DNA from 2 places in the Streptomyces sp. NPDC051738 genome. Region 2 is predicted to be linked to the other one. Evidence: riboswitches for the same ligand, from Rfam matches in the RefSeq annotation. Region 2 holds a riboswitch; the other holds the start of a gene.
The links. A riboswitch is a leader RNA that binds a small molecule or an ion and turns the genes downstream of it on or off. The one in region 2 is predicted to bind thiamine pyrophosphate.
Positions count from the first base shown of each region.

Region 1: linked by a shared signal. The riboswitch ahead of thiO (glycine oxidase ThiO) and the one ahead of thiC (phosphomethylpyrimidine synthase ThiC) in region 2 are both predicted to bind thiamine pyrophosphate.

Region 1 covers NZ_JBITCM010000007.1:51,176-56,645, reverse strand. Annotated here, with positions in the region: gene ACIA8X_RS17945 (Rv2175c family DNA-binding protein) at 210-575, opposite strand; gene ACIA8X_RS17940 (NAD(P)/FAD-dependent oxidoreductase) at 726-1,943, opposite strand; gene ACIA8X_RS17935 (hypothetical protein) at 1,976-2,374, opposite strand; TPP riboswitch at 2,427-2,538, shown strand; gene thiO (glycine oxidase ThiO) at 2,536-3,702, shown strand; gene thiS (sulfur carrier protein ThiS) at 3,699-3,911, shown strand; gene ACIA8X_RS17920 (thiazole synthase) at 3,915-4,709, shown strand; gene pknB (Stk1 family PASTA domain-containing Ser/Thr kinase) at 4,828-5,470, shown strand, end outside.
Region 2 covers NZ_JBITCM010000001.1:867,175-872,644, reverse strand. Annotated here, with positions in the region: gene ACIA8X_RS03915 (hypothetical protein) at 1-363, shown strand, start outside; gene thiC (phosphomethylpyrimidine synthase ThiC) at 559-2,361, opposite strand; TPP riboswitch at 2,354-2,543, opposite strand; gene ACIA8X_RS03905 (YibE/F family protein) at 2,864-4,459, shown strand; gene ACIA8X_RS03900 (SsgA family sporulation/cell division regulator) at 4,742-5,179, opposite strand; gene ACIA8X_RS03895 (IclR family transcriptional regulator) at 5,278-5,470, opposite strand, start outside.

The DNA of each region.
Region 1 (5,470 bases), on a different contig from region 2:
GCCCGTGCCGGGCCGACGCCCCGTACCCCGAGCGCGAAGAGCACATACCGTCCCTGCGGCGGCCTCACTTCCGGCGCCGCGGCGAGGGAGCCTACGTATCGATATGTCGATGGGCGTATGGGCCGGGCGGCCGCAGTCAACCATGACCGTGGCCCGCAGGAGCGGTCCCGGCCCATACGCCGAACGGTGTTCAGATGCGGTTGTTCAGATCAGACGGCGAGCGCCTGGGCGCGACGCTTCACCTCCGTGCCGCGATTCTCACTGAGCGCCTGCGCGGGCGTGCCGGGCAGGCTGTCATCGGGGGTGAAGAGCCACTCCAGCATCTCCTCGTCCGTGAAGCCGTCGTCCCGCAGGAGCGTCAGGGTCCCGGACAGGCCCTTGACGACCTTGTCCCCGTCGATGAAGGCGGCAGGGACGTGCAGCGCGCGGTTCTCACCACGGCGTACGGCGATGAGCTGGCCCTCCTTGACCAGCTGCCGCACACGCGTCACCTCGACGTCCAGCATCTCTGCGATGTCGGGGAGGGTGAGCCAGGCGGGGACGAGAGCATCGATCTTTGCGTCAATCTCGGTCACGGTTACAAGCCTGCCATCTGCCACTGACAGTCGGAAGTCAGGACGGTCCACCGGGGAGGACCTGTTGGAGTGACACGCCGGGTCACCGCCCGTACGACACCGCCCGCGCGACACCGCCCGTACGGCACGCCCCCCCACACGCCACCGCCGCTACGCCACCGCCGCCTTCATCGGCCGCGCCGGATCCGCCAGCAGCTCCGGGTCCATCGGCGTGCCCGCCTCGATCAGTCGCCGCCCCTGCGCCAGGTCCCTCGGCCGGCCCACCGCCAGCAGGGCGACCAGTCTGTCGCCCTTCAGCCAGCAGACCGTCCACGCCGGGCCCGACGGGTCGCCGCGCCACAGGGTCGTGTCGGCTGCGGCATGGTGCCCGGCGTACTGGACGAAGCGGCCGAACTGCTCGGACCAGAAGTACGGGACCGGGTCGTAGACCGCGGCGGTCTCGCCGAGGATGTTCGCGGCGACCGTGCGCGGGCCCTGGAGGGCGTTGTCCCAGTGGTGGACCAGCAGGCGCTCGCCATACCTTCCCGAAGGAAAGGAGGCGCAGTCGCCGACCGCGTAGATGTCCGGTACGGAGGTGCGCAGGTGGTCGTCGGCCACGACGTCGCCGTGCGCGCCGAGCTCGATGCCCGAGCCGGCCAGCCAGGCCGTGGCGGGCCGGGCTCCGATGCCGACCACGACGGCGTCCGCCGACAGGAGCGAGCCGTCGTCGAGGATCACCATGCCGGGCTCGACGCGCTCCACGCGCGCGTGCGTGCGCAGCGCGGTCCCGCTGTCCGCGTACCAGGAGGTCATCGGCGCGGCCACCTCCGCGGGCAGCGCACCCGCGAGCGGCCGGTCGGCGGCCTCCACGACCGTCACAGCGCAGCCCGCCTCGCGCGCGGCCGTGGCGAACTCCGCGCCGATCCAGCCCGCACCGACGACCACGATCGCGTGCTGCCGGGCGAGCACCGGCCGCAGCCGCTCGGCGTCGTCCAGGGTGCGCAGCAGATGCACGCCGGGCACGCCCTCCGCGCCCGGCAGCCGGATCGGTTCGGCGCCGGTGGCGAGCACGAGGACGTCGTACGGGACCGGCCCGCCCTCGGTGTCCAGTTCATGGTCGGCCGGGCGCACGCCCAGCACCTCGCGCCCCAGCCGGAGCTCGATCCCGAGTGCCTCGAAGTCGACGTCGAAGGCGGAGCCCTCGGCCTTGCCGAGCAGCACTGCTTTGGACAGGGGCGGCCGGTCGTACGGCTGGTGGGGTTCGGCGCCGATCAGCGTGACCGGGCCCGTGAAGCCCTGTTCCCGAAGGGCGACCGCCGTCTGGACACCGGCCATACCGGCGCCCGCGACGACCACCCTGCGCTGCGACTGCGTCGTCTGCTCGCTCACCTGATCACCATAGACAACTGACAATTCGTCAGTCAGGAGTCGTGCGCCGTGACCTGCTCCACAGCCCTGTCCGGCATCCGCTCCACAACCTCGTCCGGGACCTGCTCCACCACACTGGTGCCGCTGCCCGGCTGCGACTCCCACTCCCAGTTCTCCTCCAGCCGCACCCGCCCGTCGGCCAGCTCGACCACGGTCGACACACAGTGCCCCGACGACGTGGTCCCGTCCCGCTTCAGCTGGACGTACCGGAAGTCCAGCCGGTCGCCTTCCCTGATGCCCACGAGATGCCCGCGTACGACGTCTCCGCCCGCGTACTCGGCCCAGATCTCGCCGTCCTTCTCGCGGTAGGTGAACCGGGTGCGGGTACCCACCTGACCTGGGGCTTGGTCCGCTACGGGGGCGAGGACGAGACCGTCGAGCGAGCGGGCCATGGGGCGAGGCTCCCTTACTGAGGCATACGGCGGCGGGCTAGGGTGGCCAACGTAAAGCACTCGCGGGAGCCCGGACGCACCGGGCTGAGAGGGAGGCTGGCGGCCTCCGACCGTACGAACCTGATCCGGGTCATGCCGGCGAAGGGAGGGGCTGGACGCCCATGTCGCGTATGCGAACGTCAGACGTCCTTGTCATCGGGGGCGGAATCATCGGCCTGGTCACGGCGTGGCGGGCCGCACAGCGCGGGTTCACGACGACCGTCGTGGACCCCGAGCCGGGCGGCGGCGCCGCCCAGGTGGCCGCCGGAATGCTGGCCGCCGTCACAGAACTGCACTACGGCGAGCAGACCCTGCTGGGCCTGAACCTCGCCTCGGCCCGCCGCTACCCGGACTTCGCGGCCGAACTCACCGACCTCACGGGCCACGACCTCGGCTACCGCCGCTGCGGCACGCTCGCCGTCGCGCTGGACTCCGACGACCGCGCCCATCTGCGGGAACTGCACACCTTGCAGCGCCAGTCAGGCCTGGAGTCCGAGTGGCTGTCGGGGCGTGACTGCCGGCGCCTGGAGCCGATGCTCGCGCCGGGCGTGCGCGGGGGGCTCAGGGTGGACGGCGACCACCAGATCGACCCGCGGCGGCTGGCCGCGGCACTGGTGGTCGCGTGCGAGCGGGCCGGCGTGGTCTTCCACCGGGCCTGGGCCGAGCGCCTCGACGTCGTACGGGAGCGGGCCGCGGGTGTCACCGCATCCGACGGCACCGCGCTGGGCGCGGGCCAGGTGGTCCTCGCGGCCGGCAGCCTGAGCGGGCGGCTCTCCGGGGTCCCGGACGCCGTACTGCCTCCCGTACGCCCGGTGAAGGGCCAGGTGCTGCGGCTGACCGTGCCGAAGCGGTACGCGCCGTTCCTGAGCCGGACCGTGCGGGCCGTGGTGCGCGGCAGCCAGGTGTATCTGGTGCCGCGCGAGAGCGGGGAGCTGGTCGTGGGGGCGACGAGCGAGGAGCTGGGCTGGGACACGACGGTGACCGCGGGCGGGGTGTACGAGCTGCTGCGCGACGCCCATGAGTTGGTGCCGGGCATCACGGAACTGCCGCTCACCGAGACGCGGGCCGGTCTGCGCCCCGGCTCTCCCGACAACGCGCCGCTGCTCGGCCCGACCGAGCTGGACGGGCTGTTGCTGGCCACCGGGCACTACCGCAACGGCGTGCTGCTGACGCCGGTCACCGGGGACGCCATGGCGCACGTCCTGGCCACCGGTGAACTCCCGGACGAGGCCCGTCCGTTCACGCCAAGGCGGTTCGGCGCCGCGGCCCTCACGGAGCAGCTCGCATGAACTCCCCGGTCACCATCTCGGTCAATGGCGAGCGTCGGCAGATCGAGCCGGGCACGGCTCTCGACACGCTCGTGAAGTCCCTCAGCGCGGCGCCCTCCGGAGTGGCCGCCGCCCTCAACGAAACCGTCGTCCCGCGCGCGCAGTGGGCGTCGACGTCCCTCTCCGAAGGGGATCGCGTCGAGGTCCTCACCGCCGTCCAAGGAGGCTGAACCATGGCCGACGATCCCTTTGTCATCGGCGGTACGTCCTTCACGTCCCGTCTGATCATGGGCACGGGCGGAGCGCCCAGCCTGGAGGTTCTGGAACGGGCGCTGGTGACGTCCGGGACGGAGCTGACGACGGTCGCGATGCGGCGCGTGAACCCGTCGGTGCACGGGTCCGTACTGTCCGTGCTGGAGAAGCTCGGGATCCAGGTGCTGCCGAACACGGCCGGGTGCTTCACGGCGGGCGAGGCCGTGCTGACGGCCCGCCTCGCGCGCGAGGCGCTCGGTACGGATCTGATCAAGCTGGAGGTCATCGCCGACGAGCGGACCCTGCTGCCGGACCCGATCGAACTGCTGGACGCGGCGGAGACGCTGGTGGACGACGGGTTCACCGTGCTGCCGTACACGAACGACGACCCGGTGCTGGCGCGGAAGCTGGAGGACGTCGGCTGTGCGGCGATCATGCCGCTGGGGTCGCCGATCGGCTCGGGACTCGGCATCCGCAACCCCCACAACTTCCAGCTGATCGTGGAGCACGCGCGCGTGCCGGTGATCCTGGACGCGGGGGCCGGTACGGCGTCGGACGCGGCGCTCGCGATGGAGCTGGGCTGCGCGGGTGTGATGCTCGCCTCGGCCGTGACGCGGGCGCAGGAGCCGGTGCTGATGGCCGACGCGATGCGGCACGCGGTGGAGGCGGGGCGGTTGGCGTACCGGGCGGGGCGGATTCCTCGGCGGCATTTCGCGGAGGCGTCGTCTCCCGCGGAGGGCCTGGCGAGGCTGGACCCCGAGCGACCCGCATTTTGAACGCACGTTCGATGAAGGTCGTCGAGCTGTGAGGCGTCCGTCACAGGTCAGCTTCAGTCCCGCCCCGATCCCGGCCGCAGCGGCGGGTGTGTCAGTGACGGCTCGTACACTCGCCTGCGTGGATACGACCCTTCAGGACCCTCTGGTCGGGCAGGTGCTCGACGGCCGGTATCGCGTGGACGCGCGGATCGCGGTCGGCGGGATGGCCACGGTCTACCGGGCCGTGGACACCCGCCTCGACCGCGTCCTCGCGCTCAAGGTGATGCATCCCGCACTGGCGGTCGACGGGGTGTTCGTCGAGCGGTTCATCCGCGAGGCGAAGTCCGTCGCCCGGCTCGCTCACCCCAACGTCGTGCAGGTCTTCGACCAGGGCACCGACGGGTCGTACGTCTATCTCGCCATGGAGTACGTCGCGGGCTGCACCCTGCGTGACGTCCTGCGTGAGCGCGGGGCGCTCCAGCCCCGGGCCGCCCTGGACATCCTGGAGCCGGTGCTCGCCGCCCTCGGCGCCGCACACCGCGCCGGGTTCGTGCACCGGGACATGAAGCCCGAGAACGTCCTCATAGGGGATGACGGCCGGGTCAAGGTCGCCGACTTCGGACTCGTGCGGTCTGTGGACACCGTGACCAGCACCACCGGTGCCGTGCTCGGCACCGTCTCCTATCTCGCGCCCGAGCAGATCGAGCAGCCCGGCGCCGCCGACGCCCGTGTCGACGTGTACGCGTGCGGTGTCGTCTTCTACGAGATGCTCACCGGCGACA
Region 2 (5,470 bases):
GCGATCCTGGTCGCCGCCGTCGGCCTCCTGCTCACCGCCCTGCGCAACCGGCCCGCGTTCGTCAGCGGACCGCACGGCGAACTGAGCGAGGAGGTCACCCGGGCCAGGGAAGCCTGGCGCGAGGCCCTGCTGGAGCGCGGCATCCTGCCTTTCCTGCGAGAGGCACTCGCCGACCCCGGCACGGCATCGGCCCTGCACCGCTTGCCACCGTCGACACCCGCCGGCCGTATCCCGAACCTCGGCTACGACCGCCCGGGTTTCAGCAGCCCCGGCGACGGCTCCTCCACGGGCCCGCGCCCGAGTTTCTCCAGCCCGGACTACAGCAGCCCGGACTTCGGAGGGCCGGAACACCAGCCGGAGTAGCCCCTCGGCTTGCGCCCCCGCCGTAGGAGAGCCCCCGCCAGGGGACCCTCCTCCTCGACGGAGCCCCGAGGAGACCTCCTCGGGGAGGCGCAAGCCGAACAGCCGGGCAGCACGCCGGACACCCGGCCACGCGCCGGACACCCGGCCACGCGCACCGGACACCGGGGCATGGCGCCCTGGGTCAGGACGTCGGCGTCAGTCCGCGATCGGCAGGTACACCCGGTTGCCCGCCGCCGCGAACTCCTTCGACTTCTGAGCCATGCCCTCCTCGATCTCCCCCTGGGAACCGCCGTGTTGGCGGCGGATGTCCTGGGAGATCTTCATCGAGCAGAACTTCGGCCCGCACATGGAGCAGAAGTGGGCCGTCTTGGCGGGCTCGGCCGGCAGGGTCTCGTCGTGGAACTCCCGTGCCGTGTCCGGGTCGAGAGCCAGGTTGAACTGGTCCTCCCACCGGAACTCGAAGCGGGCGTCGGACAGCGCGTCGTCCCACTCCTGCGCACCGGGGTGTCCCTTGGCGAGATCGGCTGCGTGGGCGGCGATCTTGTAGGTGATGACGCCGGTCTTGACGTCGTCACGGTTGGGCAGGCCCAGGTGCTCCTTGGGCGTGACGTAGCAGAGCATGGCCGTGCCCCACCAGGCGATCATCGCGGCACCGATGCCGGAGGTGATGTGGTCGTACGCCGGAGCGACGTCCGTGGTCAGCGGGCCGAGCGTATAGAACGGAGCTTCATCGCAGATCTCCTGCTGAAGGTCGATGTTCTCCTTGATCTTGTGCATCGGGACGTGTCCCGGGCCCTCGATCATGGTCTGTACGTTGAAACGCTTGGCGATCGTGTTGAGTTCCCCGAGCGTCCTCAACTCCGCGAACTGCGCATCGTCGTTGGCATCCGCGATCGAGCCGGGCCGCAGGCCGTCGCCGAGGGAGTACGTCACGTCGTAGGCGGCGAGGATCTCGCAGAGCTCCTCGAAGTTCTCGTAGAGGAACGACTCCTTGTGGTGCGCCAGGCACCAGGCCGCCATGATCGAACCGCCGCGCGAGACGATGCCGGTCTTGCGGTTGGCGGTGAGCGGCACATACGGCAGGCGCACACCCGCGTGGACCGTCATGTAGTCCACGCCCTGCTCGGCCTGTTCGATGACCGTGTCCTTGTAGATCTCCCAGGTCAGCTCCTCGGCGCGGCCGTCGACCTTCTCCAGCGCCTGGTAGAGCGGCACCGTACCGATGGGCACGGGGGAGTTGCGCAGCACCCACTCACGGGTGGTGTGGATGTTGCGGCCGGTCGACAGGTCCATGACCGTGTCGGCGCCCCAGCGGGTCGCCCAGGTCATCTTCTCGACCTCCTCCTCGATGGAGGAGGTGACCGCGGAGTTGCCGATGTTGGCGTTGACCTTCACCAGGAACCGCTTGCCGATGATCATCGGCTCGATCTCCGGGTGGTTGACGTTGGCGGGCAGGACCGCCCGGCCCGCGGCGATCTCCTCGCGGACCACCTCGGGAGAAACGTTCTCCCGGATGGCCACGAACTCCATCTCGGGCGTGATCTCGCCGCGGCGCGCATAGGCGAGCTGCGTGACCGCTTGGCCGTCACGGCTGCGACGAGGCTGGCGCGGCCGGCCTGGGAAGACCGCGTCGAGGTTGCGCAGACCGCCGCGCGGCGAGGTGTGCTTGATGCCGTCGTCCTCGGGACGGACGGGACGGCCCGCGTACTCCTCGGTGTCGCCGCGGCCGATGATCCAGTTCTCCCGCAGCGGGGTCAGTCCCCTGCGGACGTCGGTCTCGGCGACTGGATCGGTGTACGGGCCCGATGTGTCGTACAGCGTGACCGACTGCCCGTTGGTGAGGTGCACCTGTCGGACCGGCACCCGCAGGTCGGGGCGTGAGCCCTCGACGTACGCCTTGTGCCAGCCGATGGACTTCCCGGCCTCCGTGGGGTTTTCGCCCTGAATGGACTGTTCGTCCTGGGTGGAGGCAGGCGTGCGCGCGTCCTTGATGGTCATGAGACCTACTCCCTACGCCGGCATTACCCGGTAACAGGTTCGGCGGTCGACGCAGCGGCTTCCGTCTGCCGACGTTTCGTGTGAAACATCACTCGCGATGAGTGATGTTTCATGTGAAACATCGCTGGGACGGAGGTCAGCGCCCTCTCAGCCCGGTGCTCCGAGCTCCCGCGTGTACAAAGGTGGCACCACGCTAGCGTCAATTCGGGCGCGGTGAACAGAGGGCCCCGGTCGTTCTTGCGATGATCGGGCGGTGACCACGACGCATGAACCGCCCTACCCACCGCCCGAGCGGCCCCACGGATCCGGCGCCGGAAACGGCTCCGCACGGGGCAACGGCCGTAGCGACGGCCGGGGTTCGGGGGTTCCCGGGGCGAGATACGACGGCGGGTATGGCCGTGGGCCCGGAGGCGGATCTGGAGGCGAATCCGGAGGCGAGGGTCACGACGATCACGCGGCTCAATCCGACGGCTGGCACGAGCACGGCCCCGGGACCGGCGGGATGCAGGCGCTCGGGGGCGAGTCCGGCGGCGGTCACGGGCGCGGACCAGGGGCCGGTGGACCGCATGGGCACCGTCCGGGGTCCGGTGGACCGTACGAGCGCGGTCCCGGGTCCGGTGGACCGCCGCGGCAGGGGCCCGGCCCGGGTGACGGGTATGGGCACGGGCACGACTCCGGTGGCGGTGGCGGTCATGGGCCCGGGCGCGATTCCGGCGGCGGTCACGGGCACGGAACCGGATCCGGCGGCTCGCGGGGCGGCGATGACGGTGGTGGGTTCGGGCACTCGCACAGTCACGCCCACGGTCCTGCGGCGCCTGTCTCCCGACACCTGCGCAAGGTCATCGCGGCGATCCTGATCCCCTTCGCCGCGGCGGTGGTGGTGGGCCTCGCGGTGCTGTGGCCGGGCGGTGCCCCGCCGCACGAGCGCACGGGCGTCGGCTTCGACCGGCAGACTCAGCAGGCCACGGTCACCAAGGTGATCGAAGTGAGCTGCAAGGCCGCGGGTGCCTCGGGGGTGCCCCCGACCGGCGACACCTCCACCGCCGAGGGTTCCTCCGCCGTGCAGCAGGAGAACGGCACCTGCAAGAAGGCGACGATCCGCGTCGACACGGGCCAGGACAAGGGCCGTACGTTCACGGAGATCGTGCAACCCGACCAGTCACGGCAGTTGCACGAGGGCCAGGAGGTCGTCGTCGCCTATGAGCCCTCGGCGCCGAAGGACCTGCAGTACTCGGTCACCGATGTGAACCGCCGGGTGCCGATGACGGTGCTCGCCGGCATCTTCGCGCTCGCCGTCGTGGTGGTGGGCCGGATGCGCGGTGTCATGGCGCTGATCGCGCTGGCCGTCAGCTTCCTGGTGCTGACCTCCTTCATCCTGCCGGCGATCCTGCAGGGCTCGAACCCGCTGGTCGTGGCGGTGGTCGGGGCGAGCGCCATCATGCTGATCGCCCTCTACATGTGCCACGGCCTGTCGGCACGTACGTCCGTGGCGGTGTTCGGCACACTGCTCTCGCTGCTGCTGATCGGCTTCCTGGGCTCGGGTTTCATCGACTGGGCCGCGCTCACCGGCAACACGGACGACAACACCGGCCTGATCCACGGGCTGTACCCGTCGATCGACATGAGCGGTCTGCTCCTCGCCGGCGTCATCATCGGTTCCCTCGGTGTCCTCGACGACGTGACGGTCACGCAGACGTCCGCCGTCTGGGAACTGCACGAGGCCAACCCGACGATGGGCTGGCGCGGGCTGTACCGCGCAGGCATCCGCATCGGCCGCGACCACATCGCGTCCGTCGTCAACACACTCGTCCTCGCCTACGCGGGCGCCGCGCTGCCGCTGCTGCTGCTCTTCTCGATCGCGCAGAGCGGCGTCGGCACGGTCGCCAACAGTGAGCTGGTGGCGGAGGAGATCGTGCGCACGCTGGTGGGCTCCATCGGCCTGGTCGCCTCGGTGCCGGTCACCACGGCTCTCGCGGCCCTGGTGGTCTCGGCCGACCGGCCGGAGAAGGGGGCGGCGTCGACGGGTACCCAGCCGGTCCCGGCGGGCGCACAGCCGGCTCCTGGGCGCGGCGGGCGGGGACGACGGCGTAAGCGGTGAGACGGCGATGCAAGCGGTGAGATGGCGATGGAGTCGGTGAGACGGCGGTGGGGGCAGTGAGAGCGCGACGTGAGCGCTGAGACGGCGACAGAGGCAGCCAGGGCGCGACGTAAGCGCTGAGACAGCGGAGGGGGGCGGTGAGGGGTCCGCCCGCCGATCCGACACGGCCGGCCTCGCCCACCCGGCGCAATCCGGAGCACGCCCGGCGAGGAAGCGCTCCCACGCACGCCGTTTGCACCCGGCGAAGCGTTACGCCACCCCCACCCTGGCCGCCGTAGCGCCTCAACCCGCGCTCTGCTCCTCCGCCAGGATGCGGTCCAGGGCCTCGTCCAGGTGGGCGTCGAAGTCGGCGAGCGCACCCTCCTGCCCGAGCGGCACCAGCTTGTCGGTGCGGTCGAGGAAGGCCACGAGCGGCGCCACCGAGGAGCGGAACAGCGCCTGGTCGGCGCCGACCTGAAGCCGGATCAGCACGTCGCCGAGCGTCTCGGATCCGGCCGGCGAGACCCGTACGTCGCCCTCCCCGCACGGCCGGCCCACCCCGTCGACCAGCAGCTCGCGGCCGAACGCCCAGGTCACCGGGGCATCGCCGGGCAGGTGAAAGGTCAGCCGCACGGCATAGGGATCGCAGGTCTCGTAGCGCAGCTCCACCGGGATGCGGAAGGAGAGCTCCTCGGAGACGAGAAAGCTCATCATGACCTCTGCCTGCACGGACTCACGCATCGCCTACCCCGTCGTTTGCCGTCGACTGGCCGGGGAACGGACCCCGACACTGGTGGAATCTTGCTGAACGTACACGAGAGATCACAAGGAGTGAGTTTTCACATACTGATAGAGATCGAGAGTGACCCCAGGAGCCGCCCGACTTCGTCCTGCAGCTGACGTGCCGCCGACAGCAGCCGGTCGGCCTGATGTACGGGCAGGGAAATAGCGATGGTCGCGGCTGTGCTGCCCACGGTGATCGGGATCGCCGCGCACACCGTGCCCAGCGCGTATTCCTGGCGCTCGGTCACC